Regions from separate parts of the Bradyrhizobium sp. JHI2711 genome, predicted to be linked through region 1. Evidence: predicted binding sites of a transcription regulator. Region 1 holds the regulator's gene; each other region holds the start of a gene.

Region 1 (3,272 bases):
GTCATCAATAAGATCTCGAAGGCATTTGCGAATGTGGTGCTGACGCAGGACTGGCACACGCCGGGCCACGTTTCGTTTGCGTCGGTTCATTCCGGCAAGAAGCCGTTCGAAACGGTCGACCTGCCCTACGGCAAGCAGGTGCTGTGGCCGGACCATTGCGTGCAGGGCACCGAGGGCGCGGCGCTGTCGAAGGACCTGTCGATCCCGCACGCCGAGCTCATCATCCGCAAGGGATTTCACAAGAACGTCGACAGCTATTCGGCCTTCCTCGAGGCCGACGGCAAGACCTCGACCGGGCTCGCCGGCTACCTGAGGGGCCGCAAGATCAAGCGCGTCTTCGTCGCTGGTCTTGCGACAGACTTCTGCGTCGCCTGGACCGCGCTCGACGGGCGCAAGGCGGGCTTCGAGGTCTATGTGGTGGAAGACGCCTGCCGCGGCATCGACACGCAGGGCTCGCTCGCCAAGGCCTGGGCCGACATGGCCAAGGCGGGCGTGAAGCGGATTCAGTCTGCGGATATCGCGGTGAGCGCGTAGGCGGCGCGCTATCCTTCCGTCATTCCGGGGCGCGCTTCAGCGCGAGCTATGGTGCGCAATTTGCGCACCTGAGAATCCATTGTGCGGTTGTCTCTGCTGTTCAATGGATACCGGGTTCTCGACTTCGTCGAGCCCCGGAATGACGCCAACACTCAGTTCGCCGCGCTGCTCGATTCGTTGTTGTTCGCCGCGGGCGCAGTCTTCGCGCCGCCCTTGGCGACGCCGACCAGCGCCGGGCGCAGCACGCGGTCACCGATGGTGTAGCCGGCCTGCATGATCTGCACCACGGTGCCCGACGGCACCGACGCGTCAGGCACTTCGTACATTGCCTGGTGGAAGTTCGGGTCGAACTTCTGGCCCTGAGGATCCAGCTTCTTCACGCCGTGTTTTTCCAGCGCGTTGAGCAGCGCGCGCTCCGTGAGCTCGACGCCCTCGATCAACGAGACCAGGCCGGGATCAGCCGCAGCACGCGCCTCCGCCGGAACGGCATCGAGTGCGCGCTGGAGATTGTCGGCGATGTCGAGCACGTCGCGCGCGAAGCCGGTGATGCCGTAGAGGCGGGCGTCGGCGACTTCCTTTGCGGTGCGCTTGCGCAAATTCTCCATCTCGGCCAGCGTCCGCAGCATGCGGTCGCGCGCTTCAGCCGCTTCCTTTTGCAGAGTTTCGACCGAACCCGGCTCGGGATCGTCGGGCATGATGTAGGGTTTCGACACCACGGGCTCGCCGGTCGCTGCAGTCGTGTCTTGGGGTTGCCGGTCTTGCTCGGTCATCGGCTCTGATCTCGAACTCGTTTCAGGGATGTTGGCCCGGATATCGTGCTTAAGCCCGCGAAAATCAAGCGCCCGTGATCGGCAGAAAGGCCGGTCAGCCCCCCAACAGGCGGCTGACGATGCGGGCGGCGTAGTCCACGGTCGGGATCACGCGGGCATAATTCAGCCGCGTCGGGCCGATCACGCCGAGAACGCCGACGATGTGGCCGGCGGCATCCCGATAGGGCGAGATGATGGTGGAGGACCCCGACAGCGAGAACAGCTTGTTCTCACTGCCGATGAAGATGCGCACGCCTTCGGCGGTCTCGGCCCGGCCGAGCAGATCGATCACGCCGCGCTTGGTCTCGAGGTCGTCGAACAACAGGCGAACCCGCTCCAGATCCTCCAGCGCGTGCAGATCTTCGAGCAGATTGGCGTGGCCGCGGACGATGAGCTGACGGTCCTCGCTCTCGCCGCCGGACCAGCTGGCAATGCCGGCCGAGATCACTTTCTGTGTCAGCTGATCGAGCTCGGCACGGGCCTCGCCGAGTGCGGTCTCGAGCTCGAGCCGCGCTTCGGCCAAGGTCCGGCCGCGGATCCGCGCATTGAGGAAATTGCCGGCCTCTGTCAGCGCCGAAGAGGGAACTCCGGGCGGCAGCGTCAACACGCGGTTTTCAACCTGGCCGTCTTCGCCGACCAGGATCACCAGCGCTTTTTCCGGTTCCAGGCGGACGAATTCGATGTGCTTCAGCCGCGCATTGGATTTCGGCGTCAGCACGACGGCGGCGGCCCGGGTCAGACCGGAGAGCCGCATCAAGGCCTGGTCCAGCGCCGCCTCGACCGATTGCGCCTCGCCGACGGACGAGAGCTGGCTCTGGATCGCCTGCCGCTCGGCCTCGTTGAGGTCGCCGACCTGCATCAGGGCATCGACGAAGAAGCGCAGGCCCAGTTCCGTCGGCAGCCGGCCGGCGGAGGTGTGCGGGGCATAGATCAGGCCGAGCTGTTCCAAATCGGCCATGACGTTGCGCACAGATGCCGGCGACAGCGGCATCGCAATCAGGCGGGAAATGTTGCGCGAGCCGACCGGCTCACCGGTCGCGAGATAGCTTTCGACAATTTGACGAAAGATGTCGCGGGAACGCTCGTTGAGCTGGGCAAGGCCTGCGCGCGGCGCGATCAGATGGATCGGATCGTGATGGGCCACAGACGGTAACTCCTCTCGGATCCTTATAATTTGTCCATCCGGACCGCGTCTGACAAGCGTGGCGTTTGCAGGCCGACGGTCAGGGGGTGAATAAGCCCTTGCCGCCCACCCCCGCCCCACCTACAAGCACCGCGAACAGCCTATTCCCGTGAGTTTTGGAGATTTCCCATGCGGCCAAGCCGCCGTGCGCCCGACGAATTGCGCCCCGTGACGCTGGAGCGCGGCGTGGTCAAATATGCGGAAGGCTCGTGCCTCGTTAAATTCGGCGACACCCATGTGCTGGTCACCGCCACGCTTGAGGACCGCCTGCCGCCGTGGCTGAAGGGGCAGGGCCGCGGCTGGGTCACCGCCGAATACGGCATGCTGCCGCGCGCGACCTCCGAACGCACCCGCCGCGAGGCCTCCGCCGGCAAGCAGAGCGGCCGCACGGTCGAGATCCAACGCCTGATCGGCCGCTCGCTTCGCACCATCGTCGATCTCGAAGCTCTCGGCGAGCGCCAGATCACGGTCGATTGCGACGTGCTCCAGGCCGACGGCGGCACGCGCACGGCCTCGATCACCGGCGCCTGGGTCGCGCTTGCCGATTGCCTCAACTGGATGAAGGCGCGCAACATGGTGAAGGCCAACGTGATGCGCGACAACGTCGCCGCGATCTCCTGCGGCATCTACAACGGCACGCCGGTGCTCGATCTCGACTATGCCGAGGATTCGGAAGCCGAGACCGACGCCAATTTCGTCATGACCGGCGATGGCCGCATCATCGAGGTGCAGGGCACCGCGGAACG
Region 2 (3,272 bases), on a different contig from region 1:
CAACTCTGTCACGGAACGGAAGGCTTAGAAGCCGCCCATGCCGCCGCCGGGGGGCATCGCGGGCGGAGCTTCCTTCTTCGGCATCTCGGCGACCATGGCTTCGGTAGTCACCAAGAGGCCGGCCACGGAAGAGGCGTCCTGCAGCGCGGTGCGCACCACCTTGGCGGGATCGATGATGCCCTTCTCGACCATGTCGACATAGTCCTCGTTCTGGGCGTCGAAGCCGAAGGTCTCGGACTTGTTCTCCAGGATCTTGCCGACCACGATCGAGCCTTCCACGCCGGCGTTCTCGGAGATCTGGCGGATCGGGGCTTCCAGCGCCTTCAGCACGATGTTGATGCCGGCCTGGACGTCGTCATTGGCGTTGGTGAGACGGCCGACCGCCTTCTTGGCGCGGAGCAGCGCGACGCCGCCGCCCGGGACGATGCCTTCCTGAACCGCGGCGCGGGTGGCGTTGAGCGCGTCCTCGACGCGGTCCTTCTTCTCCTTGACCTCGATCTCGGTGGCGCCGCCGACGCGGATCACCGCGACGCCGCCGGCGAGCTTGGCGAGGCGCTCCTGCAGCTTCTCGCGGTCGTAGTCCGAGGTGGTCTCCTCGATCTGGGCCTTGATTTGGCCGACGCGGGCCTCGATGTCGGGCTTCTTGCCGGCGCCGTTGACGATCGTGGTGTTCTCCTTGTCGATCACCACCTTCTTGGCGCGGCCGAGCATCTTCACCGTGACGTTCTCGAGCTTGATGCCGAGCTCCTCGGAGATCAGCTGGCCGCCGGTCAGGATCGCGATGTCCTCCAGCATGGCCTTGCGGCGGTCACCGAAGCCCGGCGCCTTGACGGCCGCGACCTTGAGGCCGCCGCGGAGCCGGTTGACGACCAGGGTGGCCAGCGCCTCGCCCTCGACGTCCTCGGCGATGATGACGAGCGGCTTGCCCGACTGCACCACGGCTTCCAGCACCGGCAGCATGGCCTGCAGGCCAGAGAGCTTCTTCTCGTGCAGGAGGATGTAGGCGTCCTCGAGCTCGGCGGTCATCTTCTCGGCATTGGTGACGAAGTAGGGGCTGAGATAGCCGCGGTCGAACTTCATGCCCTCGACGATATCAACCTCGGTCTCGAGCGACTTGTTCTCCTCGACGGTGATGACGCCCTCGTTGCCGACCTTCTGCATCGCCTGGGCGATCATCTTGCCGATGGCGGCATCGCCGTTGGCCGAGATGGTGCCGACCTGGGCGACCTCGGAGGAGGCGGCGACCGGCTTGGCGCGCTTCTCGATGTCCTTGATGACGGCGGCAACCGCGGTGTCGATGCCGCGCTTGAGATCCATCGGGTTCATGCCGGCGGCGACCGCCTTGGCGCCTTCGCGCACGATGGCCTGGGCCAGCACGGTCGCGGTGGTGGTGCCGTCGCCGGCGAGGTCGTTGGTCTTGGAGGCGACCTCACGCACCATCTGGGCGCCCATGTTCTCGAACTTGTCCTCGAGCTCGATCTCCTTGGCGACCGTGACGCCGTCCTTAGTGATGCGGGGGGCGCCGAAGCTCTTCTCGATGACGACGTTGCGGCCCTTCGGGCCGAGCGTCACCTTGACGGCGTTGGCGAGAACGTCGACGCCGCGCAGCATGCGATCGCGCGCGTCTCCGGAAAACTTGACGTCTTTGGCAGCCATGGTCTGCAATCCCTCGTGTTATGTGATGTGTGTTGTCTTGTGCCGTGCGGCGGAACGATGGATGCCCGGATCGCCTGGATCCGGGCATGACATTCAGCGGCTGTTCAGGCGGACGGCCTTAGGCCAGCACGCCCATGATGTCCGACTCCTTCATGATCAGGAGCTCTTCGTTGTCGATCTTGACCTCGGTGCCCGACCACTTGCCGAACAGCACGCGGTCGCCGACCTTGAGGTCGATCGGGATCAGCTTGCCGGTCTCGTCGCGGCCGCCGGGGCCGACGGCGACGATCTCGCCCTGGGACGGCTTTTCCTTGGCCGTGTCCGGAATGATGATGCCGCCCTTGGTCTTTTCCTCGGCGTCGATACGTTTGACCACGACACGGTCATGCAGCGGACGAAATTTGGATTTAGCCATGACGTTTCCCTTTGGAGGCTCGCTTCGGAAGTAGTGGGGTCGGTGGGGCGGCGCTTCCGTCCCCCTCTCGTCGAGGATCGAACGGCGCGCTTAGCAATCGGGCTTTCCGAGTGCTAATAGTGGGTCCGGAAATATGGCTTGGCCGCGATCCTGTCAAGCAAAGGTGGTTAAGCGATTGTTGAGGCGGATATAGGATGGTGGCATTGGAAACTCGCTCGGGGCGTCGCCGTAAAGAACGACGTCATTGCTCCGGCAGCGGTTTTGCGCTTGGCTGCGGGAGGGGTGCGGCCATGGTCTTGTTCGGGGGAATGCCATGATCAGTTCGGCTCACGCGCGCACGGTTGCCAATCTGGCGGCCGCCTCTTGTCTGGCGCTGCTGCTGGGCGCCTGCGGGGGCGGCTTCAACCTGCCGTCCCTCACGTCGTCCCCGCCGCCGCCCGAAGCCGAACCTGGCGTCGCTCCGGAAATGCCCGCCAGCATCCGCGCCGACGAGATCGTCGGCCGCTGGGGCCTCGCCTCGTTCCAGAACCCGGCCGATCGCGCCCGCACCGAGAAGATGGCGCGTGAGCAATGCAGGAACCCCTACGTGATCACCGCCGGTTCCTCCGGTGGCGTGATCATGCATCTCGCCGACCAGGCGACGCCGCAGGAGCTGCGGCTGAAGGGCTCGCCGAGCGGCAAGAACTACATCGGGCCGGCCGGCCCGACCCCCGGCGACCAGGACCGCGAAATCGTCTCCTTCGACGGTCGCGTCATGATCACCCGCTTCATCGACAAGGACGCCGGCACCCGCTACGGCAACATGGTCTACGTCCGCTGCGCGCCGAGGGCGTGACGGTCTCTTACCCTCTCCCCTTGGGAGAGGGTGGCTCGCCGCGTAGCGGCGAGACGGGTGAGGGGTCTATCTCCTCACGAACGGTCTTGCGAGTCGAGAGAACCCCTCATCCGGCGCTTCGCGCCACCTTCTCCCACAAGGGGAGAAGGGAAGAAGAGTTCACGATCTGCACCGGCCAAAACAAAAAACGCCGGCCCAACGCCGGCGTTTTTGTTATTCCGATGTCGTCGCCGCTCAGTCGAACAGCGCGTCGATGTCGTCCTGCGAGGCGTGGCCGACGTCGCCGGCGAGCTTGGGGCCGTTGAGGAGCTTCTCGTCCTCGGTGCGGTTGTCGACCGGCGCCGGCACATGGGACTTGATCGCGTC
Region 3 (3,272 bases), on a different contig from region 1:
TTCACCGGCGTTGATCGCGATCTGGCGAGCGGGGGCCGACAGCGCCTTGCGCACGATCTCGACGCCGGTCTTCTGGTCGTCGTTCTTGGTGCGCAGACCCTTGAGCTGCTCGGAGGCACGGAGCAGGGCAACGCCGCCGCCCGGAACGATGCCTTCTTCCACGGCCGCGCGGGTCGCATGCATCGCGTCATCAACGCGATCCTTGCGCTCCTTCACCTCGACCTCGGTCGCGCCGCCGACGCGGATCACCGCGACGCCGCCCGCGAGCTTGGCGAGACGCTCCTGGAGCTTCTCACGGTCGTAGTCCGAGGTGGTCTCCTCGATCTGCGCCTTGATCTGGGCCACGCGCGCCTCGATGTCGGCCTTCTTGCCGGCGCCGTTGACGATCGTGGTGTTCTCCTTGTCGATCATCACCTTCTTGGCGCGACCGAGCATGTTGAGCGTGACGTTCTCGAGCTTGATGCCGAGGTCTTCCGAGATCGCCTGGCCGCCGGTCAGGATCGCGATGTCCTGCAGCATGGCCTTGCGGCGATCGCCGAAGCCCGGAGCCTTGACGGCCGCGACCTTGAGGCCGCCGCGCAGGCGGTTCACGACGAGGGTCGCGAGGGCTTCGCCTTCGACGTCCTCGGCGACGATGACCAGCGGCTTGCCGGTCTGCACCACGGCCTCGAGCAGCGGCAGCAGCTCGTTCAGCGAGGAGAGCTTCTTCTCGTTGATGAGGATGTAGGCGTCGTCCATCTCAACGCGCATCTTGTCGGCGTTGGTGACGAAGTAGGGCGAGATGTAGCCGCGGTCGAACTGCATGCCCTCGACCACGTCGAGCTCGGTCTCGAGCGACTTGGCTTCCTCGACGGTGATGACGCCCTCGTTGCCGACCTTCTTCATGGCGTCGGCGAGGAACTTGCCGATTTCGGCATCGCCGTTGGCCGAGATGGTGCCGACCTGGGCGATCTCGTCGTTCGAGGTGACCTTCTTCGAGTTCTTCTCGAGGTCGGCCACGACGGCTTCGACCGCGAGGTCGATGCCGCGCTTGAGGTCCATCGGGTTCATGCCGGCGGCGACAGACTTGGCGCCTTCCTTCACGATCGCCTGGGCGAGCACGGTGGCGGTGGTGGTGCCGTCGCCGGCCGCGTCAGCGGACTTGGAGGCGACTTCGCGCACCATCTGCGCGCCCATGTTCTCGAACTTGTCGTCGAGCTCGATCTCCTTGGCGACGGTGACGCCGTCCTTGGTGATGCGGGGAGCGCCGAACGACTTGTCGAGCACAACGTTGCGGCCCTTCGGACCGAGCGTGACCTTCACCGCATTGGCGAGAACGTCGACGCCGCGCAGCATCTTGTCGCGCGCTTCAACCGAGAATTTGACTTCTTTGGCTGCCATCTGGAGTTTTCCTTAGGTGAGTTTGACTGGAGGGGAGGAGAGGGGCTCTTAAGCCGCCTTCTTCTTGGACTCGCTGACTTCGAGAACGCCCATCACGTCGCTCTCCTTCATGATCAGCAGGTCCTGGCCGTCGATCTTGACCTCGGTGCCGGACCACTTGCCGAACAGCACGCGGTCGCCGACCTTCAGGTCGATCGGGATCAGCTTGCCAGCTTCGTCGCGGCCACCGGGACCAACGGCGACGACTTCGCCCTGGGAGGGCTTTTCCTTGGCAGTGTCGGGAATGATGATGCCGCCAGCGGTCTTCTCTTCTGCGTCGATGCGCTTGACCACGACGCGGTCGTGAAGCGGACGGAATTTCATGCAGTCCTCCTAAGCAATTGCACGTGTTGAGGATTTGGAGATTGTTAGCAGTCGTTGCCCGTGAGTGCTAGCACGGGCGAGCCTGAAATAGGACAGGAATTTTGCGGGAGCAAGGGTTTGTAGCAGAAAAATTAGCAGCCGAAAGCGCGGACTGCCAGAAACCCCTCGCCATCGTTAACCGGGCAGCCGTGACCGTATTAGCACGGAGTCGTCTCTGCTGCTAAAGCATTGAATTTCAACAGCTTGTTAAACTTTTGGGCTTGAGATGAGTTGTCAGTTTGCGTCACATTTCTCTCATGTGAGCGCATCGTTTCCGGGTGGCTCCCCGGGGCACGGACCAAGCCACTCGCCGAATGCGCTCCTGCAAAGGAGGTTTGGCATGGGCCTGCGCGTTGGGGGCGTTTCCGAGGAATTCCGGAAACAGATGCTGGGCTACGGGCTGACGACGGCACAAATTCTCTATCGGATGCCGGATCATCCCTCGCTGCTCCAGACCTATGTCTGGCAGAACTACGACATGTTTCCGAAATTCCCCGCGCTGACCGATTTCCTGGCGTTCTGGCAGGAGAAGCTCGACGGTCCCCTCCATTCGGTGACGGTGGCGCATTCCAAGCTGATCAAGCCGGCCGAGCTCCGCGCCGTTGACGGCGTGTTCCGCCTGCATTGAGGCCGCGTAGGGTGGATTAGCCTGCGGCGGCGCGACGCGCTGCCGCTGGCGTAATCCACCTCGCTTCTCTCCGCGTGCCGAAACAGAAACGGTGGATTACGCCTTCGGCTAATCCACCCTACGAGATCACGCAATCAGACGCCGCCGCTGCAATAACGCGTCCACATCGAGCGATAGGCCGCGTCCACCGCTCGTGCATATGAGATGGGGTTGGCCGCGGCCGTGGCGTTGATCGTTGCGGGCAGTTCGCGGCGCAATTTGTCGAGCTCGCCGGTCTCGGCCGCGCGACTGGCCGCGATCTCGACATAGGCCTCCTCGCTGTCGGCGACCCAGTCCGGCAGGCCAAGCGCGGTGAGGATGGCGCCGGCGGCGCGGCCGGGCAGGCTGTTGCCGAGCTTCGCCACCACGGGCACGCCCATCTGCAGGGCTTCCCATGTGCTGACGCCGCCGTTCTGCGGGAACGGATCGAGAGCAATATCGATGCGATTGAACGATGCCAGATGCTCGTCCCGCAACGTGGCCCCGAGCAGATCGACGCGTTCGGCCGGCAATCGGCAAGCCGCAAATCGCGCCAGCAGCTTGTCGCGGACGAGTTGATCGTCGAGCGCAACATCCTTGATCAGGAGGCGCGAGCCCGGCACCCGTTCGAGGATACTGGACCAGACTGCCGCGGCCTCGTCCGAGATCTTGCTGATGCGGTTGAAGACACCGAAGGTGACGAAGCCGTTCGAGAGTGCCGGCGTCTTGCCCTGCGCAATCCCGGCCGGCAGCGGCGCCAGCGTCACGAAGCACGGCAGGTCGACCACCGTCTCTGCAAACAGATGCCGAACGTCGTGCGGAATCCCGACCGGATCCGAGAACA

Evidence for each region. The regulator HrcA, encoded in region 1, represses chaperone genes, less so after heat shock. The targets are predictions, from matches to a motif close to GTTAGCACTCNCNNNNNGNGAGTGCTAAC.
Region 2: the regulator HrcA is predicted to act here: its motif matches at 2,161-2,189, upstream of ACTEK7_RS24905 (co-chaperone GroES).
Region 3: the regulator HrcA is predicted to act here: its motif matches at 1,787-1,815, upstream of ACTEK7_RS32400 (co-chaperone GroES).

Annotation. Positions count from the first base shown of each region.
Region 1 is NZ_JBPZPT010000002.1:216,875-220,146, forward strand. It holds gene pncA (bifunctional nicotinamidase/pyrazinamidase) at 1-534, shown strand, start outside; gene grpE (nucleotide exchange factor GrpE) at 687-1,304, opposite strand; gene hrcA (heat-inducible transcriptional repressor HrcA) at 1,399-2,487, opposite strand; gene rph (ribonuclease PH) at 2,656-3,272, shown strand, end outside.
Region 2 is NZ_JBPZPT010000003.1:551,140-554,411, reverse strand. It holds gene groL (chaperonin GroEL) at 25-1,656, opposite strand; gene ACTEK7_RS24905 (co-chaperone GroES) at 1,775-2,071, opposite strand; gene ACTEK7_RS24900 (hypothetical protein) at 2,385-2,906, shown strand; gene ACTEK7_RS24895 (protein phosphatase CheZ) at 3,141-3,272, opposite strand, start outside.
Region 3 is NZ_JBPZPT010000005.1:359,285-362,556, forward strand. It holds gene groL (chaperonin GroEL) at 1-1,380, opposite strand, end outside; gene ACTEK7_RS32400 (co-chaperone GroES) at 1,429-1,743, opposite strand; gene ACTEK7_RS32405 (usg protein) at 2,123-2,410, shown strand; gene ACTEK7_RS32410 (O-linked N-acetylglucosamine transferase, SPINDLY family protein) at 2,545-3,272, opposite strand, start outside.